DNA from 2 places in the Pseudomonas rossensis genome. Region 1 is predicted to be linked to the other one. Evidence: riboswitches for the same ligand, from Rfam matches in the RefSeq annotation. Region 1 holds a riboswitch; the other holds the start of a gene.

What was found. A riboswitch is a leader RNA that binds a small molecule or an ion and turns the genes downstream of it on or off. The one in region 1 is predicted to bind cobalamin.
Region 2: another riboswitch for cobalamin. It lies ahead of cobW (cobalamin biosynthesis protein CobW); the one in region 1 lies ahead of cobO (cob(I)yrinic acid a,c-diamide adenosyltransferase).

Annotation. Positions count from the first base shown of each region.
Region 1 covers NZ_JBBWCB010000011.1:40,999-47,023, forward strand. The annotation lists gene cobD (threonine-phosphate decarboxylase CobD) at 1-271, opposite strand, end outside; gene cbiB (adenosylcobinamide-phosphate synthase CbiB) at 264-1,172, opposite strand; gene bluB (5,6-dimethylbenzimidazole synthase) at 1,169-1,819, opposite strand; gene WLY71_RS05440 (cobyrinic acid a,c-diamide synthase CobB) at 1,816-3,231, opposite strand; gene cobO (cob(I)yrinic acid a,c-diamide adenosyltransferase) at 3,228-3,839, opposite strand; cobalamin riboswitch at 3,921-4,156, opposite strand; gene WLY71_RS05450 (hypothetical protein) at 4,311-4,895, shown strand; gene WLY71_RS05455 (PQQ-dependent sugar dehydrogenase) at 4,964-6,025, shown strand, end outside.
Region 2 covers NZ_JBBWCB010000164.1:447-6,471, forward strand. The annotation lists partial or broken gene WLY71_RS26875 (cobaltochelatase subunit CobN) at 1-801, opposite strand, end outside; gene cobW (cobalamin biosynthesis protein CobW) at 805-1,878, opposite strand; cobalamin riboswitch at 1,979-2,193, opposite strand; cobalamin riboswitch at 2,295-2,523, shown strand; gene WLY71_RS26885 (CbtB domain-containing protein) at 2,645-2,848, shown strand; gene WLY71_RS26890 (CbtA family protein) at 2,860-3,567, shown strand; gene WLY71_RS26895 (cobalamin biosynthesis protein) at 3,564-3,977, shown strand; gene cobM (precorrin-4 C(11)-methyltransferase) at 4,061-4,807, shown strand; gene nfuA (Fe-S biogenesis protein NfuA) at 4,955-5,539, opposite strand; gene WLY71_RS26910 (fatty acid cis/trans isomerase) at 5,631-6,025, opposite strand, start outside.

The DNA of each region.
Region 1 (6,025 bases):
CGCCGACCTTGCCGGCCCGGCGCAAACGCGGCAGCAACTGGATCGCCATTTGCGAGCCGGCCACCGGCAGCACCTGAGCGGCGCCGTAATAATCACAGGCCGCCTGCTCCAGACCGTCATCGGTTTCCGGCAAACGCGCCCAAGCCCGCAACGGAATTTCCGGAACCGGAAACGGCCAGGGCGCGAGTCCGCTGGACAGGTCGAGCCAATCGGTTTCGGCGATGCCGTAATCGAGCGCCGCCTTGCGTAACCGACCACCGTGCTCAAGCATAAAATTCAGCCCCCACGCAGAGAATCAGCAACCATAACCATACCCCGCGCTGCACCAATTGCCAGCCGCGGTCGATGGAGTCGGCGTCTGCCGGCATGCCTTCGCCCAGTGGCGGACGCTGATGCAGTTCACCGTGATAAATCGCCGCCCCGCCCAACTCGACACCGAGCGCTCCGGCGCCGGCCGCCATCACCGGACCGGCATTCGGGCTGTCCCAGGTCGGACCTTGGGTGCGCCAGCATTTCAGCGCCAGTCGGGTTTTGCCCAGCAGCGCGTAGGTCAATGCCACCAGGCGCGCGGGAATGTAGTTGAGGACGTCGTCGATCTTTGCCGCGGCCCAGCCGAAACGCTCGAAGCGTTCATTGCGGTAACCCCACATCGCATCCAGCGTGTTGCTCAAACGGTAGAGCACCACGCCAGGCGCGCCGGCCACAGCAAACCAGAACAGCGCAGCGAATACCGCATCGCTACCGTTCTCCAATACGGATTCGGTGGCGGCGCGGGCGACTTCGGTTTTATCCAGTTCGCTGGTCTGGCGACTGACCAGATAACTGACCCGTTTGCGCGCCTCGTCCAGATCATCGCTGCGCAGCGCCTTGGCCACCGGCTCGACGTGTTCACCAAGGCTGCGCATGCCGAGGGCGCAATAGAGCACGAGAATCTCGACGATCCAGCCGACATAGGGCGCCCAGGAAAACGCCGTGGCCAATAAGGTCAGCGGCAACACTGCAATCACCCAAGCGGTGACGCCATGGCTGCGCCAGCCGCGACCTTCACCATTGAAACGTTGCTCGATGCGGTCGGCAAAACGGCCGAACGCCACCAGCGGATGCCAGCGTTTGGGTTCACCCAGCAGCGCATCCAGCGCAACCGCGGCGACACTCAACAACGCCACACTCATTGACTCACTCCCCAATAATTTTCATACAGCAGCTCACTGAGCGGACGCGCCTGCGCCCAGCCTTCGAGTACCAGCATCGGCGCCGGATAGAATTCCTTGACCGGGCCGAGACTAAGAACAGCCAACGGCTTGGCTCCGGCGGGCAAACCCAGCAGGTCCGCCAGGGCTTGCGGCTCGAACAGCGAGACCCAGCCCATGCCCAATCCTTCAGCGCGGGAGGCCAGCCAGAGGTTCTGGATCGCGCAGGACAACGAAGCCATGTCCATTTCCGGCATCGTGCGACGGCCGAAAATGTGGCGCTCTCGATCGTCCATCAGCGCAGCGACCAGCACCTCGGCGCAATCGTTGATGCCTTCGACTTTCAGCTTCATGAATTCGTCGGTGCGCTCGCCGAGGGCTTCGGCGGTGCGGATGCGTTCGTCTTCCACCAGTGACTGGATCTTGCCGCGCAAGGCTCGATCGCTGATGCGGATGAACCGCCAGGGCTGCATCAGACCGACACTCGGCGCCTGATGCGCAGCTTCGAGCAGGCGCCGCAGTAACTCGGGCTCGACGGTGCCGCCGCTGAAATGACGCATGTCGCGGCGTTCACCGATGGCTCGGTAGACCGCCGCGCGCTCAGCTTCGGAAAAGGCGTTGTCAGTCATGGCCTCTTCGCGAGCAGGCTCGCTCCCACATTGGAAGGTGTGCTGCCTGAAGAAACGCGGTCCCCTGTGGGAGCGACGGTGCGACGATTCGACTTGCTCGCGATGGCGGCTTCAAAGTCAGGCGCAAACAATGCGGCTACAGCGGTGGGATTGGACGGAAAATAGAAATGCACATAAGAAGCCGTCATCCGCCCCTCACGATAAACCGCTTCCGCCCCACGCCCACCGTTAGGGCTCAGGCCACGAGCGATGGGCTCAAGCTCGGTACTGGTCAGCGAGTGGTGATAGGTGTGCCCGCGCAATGAACCTTCCGGCAACTCGACCGCCTGCAACGCCAACGCGGCCAGACGCTTTTGCATCACCGCATCACCGGCCAGCAAGCCGACCAGTTCAGCGCGAGTGCCCTCGACATCGGTCAACGAATCGAGCAAATACAGCATGCCACCACACTCTGCCAACAAAGGCTTGCCCGCCGCATGGTGAGCGCGGATTGCGGCCAGCATCGTGGTGTTCTGTGACAGCGACACATGGTGCAATTCTGGATAACCGCCCGGCAGATAGAGGCTGTCTGCCTCCGGCAATTGCGTGTCACGGATCGGCGAGAAAAACGACAACTCGGCGCCCATGGCTCGCAGCAAATCCAGGCTTGCACCGTAGGTGAAGGCAAACGCTTCGTCACGGGCCACGGCAATTCGCACACCGACCAGCAACGGTTCTGCAGCGATCACATCAGGCGCGCCGAATTCCACCGCCGGTGGCAGCGCGACCTCGCAGCTGCTGGCCAGTGCATCGGCCGCCGCATCGAGGCGCTGATCGAGATCGTTCAACTCACTGGCCTGAACCAGACCCAAATGGCGACTCGGCAATTCGATCCCGGTTTCCCGGGACAAGGCGCCGTACCAGCGCAAGCCTTCAGTCAGGCTGCCTTCGAGCAATTGCGCGTGTCGCAACGTGCCCACACGATTGGCCAACACGCCAGCAAACGGCAAGTCCGGCTGATAACGCGCCAGCCCCAGGGCCAGTGCGCCAAAGGTCTGGGCCATGGCAGTGCCGTCGATCACACCGAGCACCGGCACACCGAAGTGTCGCGCCAGATCAGCGCTGGACGGCGTACCGTCGAACAGTCCCATGACGCCTTCGATGAGGATCAGATCCGCTTCGCCGGCGGCTTCCCACAACAGTCGACGACTTTCCTGCTCCCCGACCATCCACATGTCCAGTTGATACACCGGCGCACCGCTGGCGCGCTCGAGAATCATCGGGTCGAGAAAATCCGGGCCGCATTTGAACACGCGAACCTTGCGCCCTTGATTGCGATGCAAACGGGCCAGCGCAGCGGTGACGGTGGTCTTGCCCTGACCGGAGGCCGGCGCGGCAATCAATACCGCCGGGCAATGACGTGGCTGACTCACAATTCGACGCCTTTTTGCGCTTTGATCCCGGCCTGGAACGCGTGCTTGATCACACCCATTTCGGTGACGGTGTCGGCCAGTTCGATCATCTCCGGCTTGGCGCCGCGACCGGTGACCACCACGTGCTGCATCGGCGGACGGGCCTGCAAGTCGCTGAGCACTTGATCGAGATCCAGATAACCGTGCTTGAGCGCAATGTTCAATTCATCCAGCACCACCAGGCCGATCGACGGATCACGCAGCAATTCGCGGGACACCGCCCACGCGGCTTCAGCGGCGGCGATGTCGCGCTGACGATCCTGGGTTTCCCAGGTGAAGCCCTCGCCCATCACATGAAAACGCACCTGTTCCGGAAAGCGCCGGAAGAACAGTTCTTCGCCGGTGCTGCTGCGCCCTTTAATGAACTGCACCACGCCACACTGCATGCCGTGGCCCATGGACCGGGCGAGCATGCCGAAGGCCGAGCTGCTTTTGCCTTTGCCGTTGCCGGTCAGCACCAGCAGCAGGCCGCATTCATTCGGGGAGTTGGCGATGCGTTCATCGATCACGGCTTTTTTGCGCAGCATGCGCGCCAGATGACGTTCGTCACGATCGGGGGTATCAGTCATGGGGGAGCTCTCCGTTGAGGCTGGATAACGGCGGGCAGGCACAAGAATAGACGGCAAAAAGCCTGGCATCGCCCACCGTGATGCCGCTGGATGGATCAGGCCGGTCTCCGGGCTCATGAGCGGCATTTTTTGCCTGACTGCGCGCCTTCCCATGTTGATATCAACACAGTGGCTCAAGGCGCAGCCTTCACTCATTTACCGTTGCGGGGGCAGCGCCGGGATCATGGCTCTTCGTCGCTTGAAGAGAGTCACTCACCGGCTTCCCTGTTTCACTCTGTCGACCAAGGTCACAGAGCACCTGAAACAAGCCGCGAAGGTTAGAGGGTTGGGGATGGAGCGTCAATTGAAGACGGGCGGCCTGCGAGCGAATAACTGCCGTCGATCAATTATCTGACGCCAATCTTGTGCCACACTCTCAGCAGTGATATCAAAGAGCCACAATCTCACAACACAATAACAAGGGTGAGCCACATGCAAGGCATGATCATCAGCAATCCGAAGCTGGAATTCCTGCGCCCGGTGCTGGAACGCTGGTTTGACTGTATCGACCGCTACAACGCCGTGCGCGGCGATAACGACACGCCTTACTGGTTCGACGAAAAAGCCAACCTGAGCCTGCTTTCCGCCGCGGCCTGGATGGCGGAAATGGTCACGCTGCAACAAACACCGACCCGTAAGCAGACCGAAGAAGGCGAACGCAATGGCCGCGCCGATCTGTTTATCGCGACCAGCGAAGAACGCGCTTACCTTCAAGCGACCCAGCGCTGGCCACGCGTCAACAGCCTGAACCTGACTCAAGCCTTGCAGGACATCACCAGCGACGCCAAACGCATCAGCTACGCCAGCGACCTGAAACTCGGTTGCCTGTTCGTTGCGCCGCAAAAAGCCCAACAAAGCGCCACCCCGGAAGAACTCCAGGACATGGTCGACGATCTGCAAAAGGAACACACCTGCGCCGTGGCCTGGTACTTCCCCTATGCCTATCGCAAGTTGCGCAACGAAGCCGGCAACTATCACCCCGGCATTGCCGTGCTGTTCAAGGAAGCCCGCGGCTGAGCGGTTGAACCATCGCGCACCTGCGCTTCTCTATTGATTAGGTCAATGCATTCATAGGGAAGATCAGCATGCGCAAGCCCCCGCTCGTTCTCGTCATCGTGCTCGCCGGAGGGCTTGCCGCCTGCGGTGAAACCTCCAGACTGCAAGTCTCCGACGGCACCGGCCCGTCACCCAAGCTACCAGAACCGAACAAAACCCTGATCCCGACAGTGAACATCGCCCCGGCGATTGGCTGGCCGGACGGCGCGAAGCCTATCGCCGCGACAGGGACTCAGGTGGCGGCATTTGCCGAAGGCCTCGATCACCCGCGCTGGCTTTACGTGTTGCCTAACGGCGACGTGCTGGTGGCCGAAACCAACGCACCACCCAAACCCGATGACGGCAAAGGTATTCGTGGCTGGGTCATGGGCAAAGTCATGGGCCGTGCCGGCGCCGGCGTACCGAGCCCAAACCGCATCACGCTGCTGCGGGACAAGGACCACGACGGCATCGCCGAAACCCGCACGGTGTTCCTGGAAAACCTCAACTCGCCCTTCGGTATGACCCTGGTCGGCAATGACCTGTACGTCGCCGACACAGACCGCTTGCTGCGCTTCCACTATGAAAACGGCGAGACGGCGATCAAGTCGCAGCCTATGAAGGTGATCGACCTGCCGGGCGGTACGCTGAATCACCACTGGACCAAAAACGTCATCGCCAGCAAGGACGGCAGCAAGCTGTACGTCACGGTGGGTTCCAACAGCAACGTGGCCGAAAACGGCATGGACAAGGAAGAAGGTCGCGCGGCGATCTGGGAAGTGGATCGCGCCACCGGCAACCATCGAATCTTCGCCTCGGGGATTCGTAATCCAAACGGTCTGGCCTGGGAACCTCAGAGCGGCGCACTGTGGACGGCAGTCAACGAGCGCGACGAAATCGGTAGCGATCTGGTGCCGGACTACATCACTTCAGTGAAGGACGGCGGGTTCTACGGCTGGCCTTACAGTTATTACGGTCAGCACGTCGACATCCGCGTCGAGCCGCAAAACCCCGACCTGGTGGCCAAGGCCATCGCTCCAGACTACGCGGTCGGCCCGCATACTGCCTCGTTGGGCCTGACGTTTGCTGAAGGCAACAGACTGCCGGCGCAA
Region 2 (6,025 bases), on a different contig from region 1:
ACCGGTGGTGTTGAGAATCACCCCCGCCTCGACTTCGTCCAACAGGTCCTCGATCACCGTCAGGCAGCCGGGCTCTTTCAAACTGGCCAGGGCAATCGGCAACGGGTTCAACCCCGCCGCTTGCAAGCGCTGACAGAAAATATCGATGAAACCGGTGTTCGCCGCCTGCAAATGCGAGCGGTAGAACAGCACCGCCGCGACCGGTTGATCGGCCTGCCAGTCGGCTTGCCAATCCTTCAGTTCAGCCGGGCTTTTTTGCGGGTGGTAGATCGCTGTGCGCGGCAGGGTTTGTGGCTCGGCCCAAGCGTAGTCGCGATCCAGCCAACGATTGGCGAGGCAGCGAAAAAAATCCAGAGCATTGCCCATGCCACCCTGACGCAGAAACTGCCAGAGCCGATCGCGGTCTTCCGCGCCCACCGTGCTTAGGTCGCTGAGTTCCGGGTCCGGGCGGTCATCGCCTGGCACCAGAATCAGTTGCACGCCGCGCTGGGACAACTCCACCAAGCGCTCGACGCCGTAACGCCAATAGGCGATGCCACCGTGCAGCGAAATCAGAATGACCTTGGCATGGCGCAGCACTTCGTCGACATACAGGTCGACCGACGCGTGGTTCTGCACCTGCATCGGGTTGGCCAGGCGCACGCTAGGGTAATCGTCGGGCAACTGCTGCGCGGCTTCGGCGAGCAGCGCCAGGCTGGAGTCGCCGCTGCACAGGATCACCAGCTCGGCGGGGGTTTGTCCAAGGTCGGCGATGTTGTCATCCGACACGAAACCGCCGGGCTGAGTCCTGAGCAGGTGCATGGCTTAAACGCTGAGCGCGGCGCGCAATTGCGCTTCAAGCAGAGTGGCGTCCAGCTCCTGACCGATCAACACCAGGCGCGTGGTACGCGCTTCGTCGGCGCCCCACTGACGGTCGAAATGCTTGTCGAAACGTGTGCCCACGCCCTGAATCAACAGGCGCATCGGTTTGTTCGGGATCGCCGCAAAACCTTTGACGCGCAGGATGCCGTGCTGGACCACCAGCTGGGTCAGCGCGTCCAGCAGCAGGCTTTCGTCGGCTTGCGGCAGTTCGATGGAGATGGAATCGAATGCGTCGTGGTCATGCTCATCGTGATGGCCGTCTTCACCTTCATGGTGGTGATCGTGATGGCTGTGACGGCTGTCGATGTGTTCTTCAGAACCGGCGCCGAGGCCGATCAGCACGTCCAGTGGCAGACGACCGCTGCTGGCTTCGATGACTTTCACCGCTGGCGGCAATTCTTCAGCGACTTCCAGGCGTACACGGGCCAGGTCTTCAGGGCTGATCAGGTCGGCCTTGTTGAGGATCACCAGGTCGGCGCTGGCGAGTTGGTCAGCGAACAGCTCGTGCAGCGGCGATTCGTGATCCAGGTTCGGGTCAAGTTTGCGCTGGGCATCGACCTGGTCCGGGAAAGCCGCGAAGGTGCCGGCGGCGACCGCTGGGCTGTCGACCACGGTGATCACCGCGTCAACGGTGCAGGCGCTGCGGATTTCCGGCCATTGGAAGGCTTGTACCAGCGGTTTTGGCAGGGCCAGGCCCGAGGTTTCGATGAGGATGTGGTCAAGGTCGCCGCGACGGGCGACCAGTTCGCGCATCACCGGGAAGAACTCTTCCTGAACGGTGCAGCACAGGCAGCCGTTGGCCAGTTCGTAGACGCGGCCGTTGGCTTCTTCTTCAGTGCAACCGATGGAGCACTGTTTGAGGATTTCGCCGTCGATGCCCAGCTCGCCGAACTCGTTGACGATCACCGCAATGCGGCGGCCCTGAGCGTTGTCGAGCATGTGCCGCAGCAAGGTGGTTTTGCCCGAGCCGAGAAAGCCGGTAACGATGGTGACGGGGAGTTTGGCCAGTGTTTTCATCGGATGCCCTTTGGCAAGGTGGCGGGCATACGGGACGACAATCGCTGCGACGGATGCGCGCGCGGAAGAGTTCGCCACCGGATCACCCCGCCCGGTTGTAGTGAGAATCTGTGTCGAGGCAGGTCTCCTGGCTGACGGTGTGCCGGGCTTGTGGGCCTGGCATTCACTGCGCCTTCCCGCGAACCCGTTGCACAGGGTTTGCAGTGGCGTGGCAGCGAACATCACCGTTCACAGTTGCGGGGGCAGCCGCGGCATCGACCGCGTTCCCTTCTTAGCTTCGGCAGACGCCGAAGAACCTCGAAAGCGCAAGGCTACGCATCGTGTGGGGGCGGGTCAATGTCCTACAAAGAGCCAATCATCATTCGGTTCCAACTGAGAACCCTTGCCAATTGACGCCCAACCCCCGCCCATGCTCTCCTACACGCCTTGTTACGGGTGCCCTTCACAGGGTGAAACGGGAAACCGGTGAATCATGTGCTTTACTCTAAAGTCATGTCAGTCCGGTGCTGCCCCCGCAACGGTAAGCGAGCGAAGCGTCAGATCCACTGTGCCAGCAGTTCGGCATGGGAAGGTGATGCTTGCAGGTCAAGGCGAAAGCCAGTGCCCCTCGTGAGCCCGGAGACCGGCCCGCAACACAAAGTGACCATTACGATCACTGAATAACAAACCCGCGGTGGGCGGGCGCTGTTTGAACCTCTGCGTGCCCGACTCGCAGGGGTCTTCCATGCGCTCTATATCACCCGCTGACAGACCAGAGGGAAGCGCCATGTCGATCATCAGCAGCACCGGCAGCAACACCGATAAGAGCACCGCCAGCACCACCAATACCCTGACTCAACGCCTGACCGCCGCCGTGTGCGCGTCGATCCTGGGTGCTAGCCTTGTGTATTTCGCCGGTTTCTCGCACATCGAGGCCGTGCACAACGCCGCTCACGATACCCGCCACAGCTCTGCATTCCCGTGCCATTGAGACTTGCCGACATGATCAAGCGTATTGCGCAAACCGCAGGGTTCACCGGGCTGCTGGCCGCCCTGTTGCTGACCCTGCTGCAAAGCTTCTGGGTGGCTCCGCTGATTCTGCAGGCCGAGACGTTCGAAAAATCCGAGCCCGCCGCTGTTGAAGTTCACGAACACGCCGCAGGTGCTGTCGCCGCTCACACCCACGATGCTGAAGCCTGGGAACCGGAAGACGGCTGGCAGCGCGTGCTGTCCACTACCGGCGGCAACCTGGTGGTAGCGGTCGGTTTCGCCCTGATGCTGGCCGGTCTTTACACCTTGCGCGCACCGACCAAAACCTCCCAAGGCCTGCTTTGGGGCCTGGCCGGTTATGCGACGTTCGTGCTGGCACCGACCCTCGGTCTGCCGCCTGAACTGCCGGGCACTGCCGCAGCTGATTTGGCGCAGCGGCAGATCTGGTGGATCGGCACGGCTGCCTCCACCGCTGTCGGTATCGCGCTGATCGTGTTCAGCCGTCACTGGCTGATGAAGATCCTCGGCGTGGCGATCCTGGCCGTTCCTCACGTGATCGGCGCGCCACAACCGGAAGTGCATTCGATGCTCGCTCCAGAAGCCCTGGAAGCTCAGTTCCAAATCGCTTCGCAGCTGACCAACGTGGCATTCTGGCTGGCCCTGGGCCTGATCAGTGCCTGGTTGTTCCGCCGCAAAAGCGATGGTCAGTACCACGCATGACTGAGATCAGCACAGCGCCGACTTTAGTGGTCGGCCTGGGCTGCCAGCGCGGCTGCCCCGTCAGCACGCTGCGGGCGCTGCTCGATCAGGCGTTACAGGCTCATAAAATTGAACTTCACCAGATCAAGGCCCTGGCCAGCATCGACCTGAAGCGCGACGAACCTGGCTTGATCGAATTGGCCGAACAGCTTGAGTTACCGTTGATGTACTTCAGCAGCGAACAACTGGCCGGCTATCAACCACAACTCAGCCACCGCTCGGACATCGCGTTCGAACGCACCGGCTGCTACGGCGTAGCGGAAAGTGCCGCCCTGGCCCTTGCCGAACAACTGACCCAGGCACCGGCAAAATTGCTGATTTCACGACAAAAATATGCCCAGGCCACCTTGGCATTGGCCTGCGCTGCATAAAATCCTCGATAATCCCCGCCATCGATCATGAGCAATCTTCATCTGAAGCCTTGCCCAGCCCCTTTTTCTCACAGGAACCGACGATGACCGTCTACTTCATTGGCGCAGGTCCCGGCGACCCGGAACTGATCACCGTCAAAGGCCAACGGCTGATTCGCAGCTGCCCGGTGATCATCTATGCCGGCTCCCTGGTGCCCGCCGCCGTGCTGGAAGGCCATCGCGCCGAACAGGTGGTCAATAGCGCCGAACTGCACCTGGAACAGATCATCGAGCTGATCAAATCCGCCCATGCCAATGGCCAGGACGTGGCCAGGGTGCACTCCGGCGATCCGAGTCTTTATGGCGCGATTGGCGAGCAGATCCGCTACCTGCGCGAACTCGACATCCCGTTTGAAATCATTCCCGGCGTCACGGCCACGGCGGCCTGCGCGGCACTGTTGGGCGCGGAACTGACGTTACCGGACGTGTCGCAAAGCGTGATCCTGACCCGCTATGCCGACAAAACCGCGATGCCCGCCGGCGAAGAGCTTGGCAGCCTGGCGCAGCATGGGGCGACCATGGCCATTCATCTGGGGGTCAATCATCTGGAGAAGATCCTGGTCGAATTGTTGCCGCATTACGGCGCGGACTGCCCGATCGCGGTGATTCACCGGGCGACCTGGCCGGATCAGGACTGGGTGGTGGGGACGCTTGAAGACATTGCCGCGAAGGTTGAAGCCAAGGGGTTTCGGCGCACGGCGTTGATTCTGGTGGGTCGGGTGTTGGGCAGTGATCACTTCAGTGAATCATCGCTGTACCGTGCCGGGCATGCGCATTTGTATCGGCCCTAAGATCAAAAGATCGCAGCCTCCGGCAGCTCCTACAGGAGAACTCATTCCCATGTAGGAGCTGCCGAAGGCTGCGATCTTTTAAAGCTTCACCCATAAAAAACGGCACTCACGGGTGCCGTTTTTTCGTTTCTGCAGCGAACACCTTACTTAGTAGTAGGCGTTTTCTTTCTGCGTGTGGTCGGTGACGTCACGAACGCCCTTGAGCTCGGGAATGCGCTCGAGCAAGGTGCGCTCGATGCCTTCGCGAAGGGTGACGTCTGCCTGGCCGCAGCCCTGGCAACCGCCGCCGAACTTCAGCACGGCGATGCCGTCTTCGACCACATCGATCAGGCTGACCTGACCGCCGTGGCTGGCCAGCCCCGGGTTGATCTCGGTTTGCAGGTAATAGTTGATACGCTCATTGACCGGACTGTCGGCGCTGACCATCGGTACTTTGGCGTTTGGCGCCTTGATGGTGAGCTGGCCGCCCATACGGTCGGTGGCGTAGTCGACTACCGCATCGTCCAGGAAAGCTTCGCTGAACGAGTCGATGTAGGCAGTGAAGCTTTTGAGCCCCAGCGCCGTGTCTTCAGGTTTTTCTTCGCCCGGCTTGCAATAAGCAATGCAGGTTTCGGCGTACTGGGTGCCAGGCTGGGTGATAAAGACGCGGATGCCGATGCCTGGGGTGTTCTGCTTGGAGAGCAGATCAGCCAGATAATCGTGGGCGGCGTCGGTAATGGTAATAGCGGTCATGGAAACTCCTCGCAGGCTTGGGCGCAGTTTACGCCAATCATCGCGCCGTACAAAGTCCTAGTATTTTTGTCGGGAAAGATGCGCCTGTCGATCAAAGATTCTCGTACCGGTTCATGTCCAGCACGCCCTCTTCCACCGGATCGGTCTCATGGACGTACCGGCTCAGGTCATGGAAGTAGAACCAGAACTGCGGATGGCTGCGGCGAATACCCCAGCGCTCGACGATTTTTTCGAAGCGATTAGCGTCCTTGGCGTTTTCCATCTCGCCCACGAACTCAGGCACTTGCTCGGCCGGAATGTTGAACATGAAGTTCGGATAGCTGCTGAGCACGCCCGGATAAATAGTCAATGTGTCGAGTCCTGGCTGATACCGCAGGGATTCACCGAGCAGGAACGCAACGTTACTGTGCGCGCGGTTGCGCAGCAGGCTGTAGACCTCGCGCTTGCCGCTCGCGGTTTCGATGCGCAGCAGGGTCGCTTCCGGCA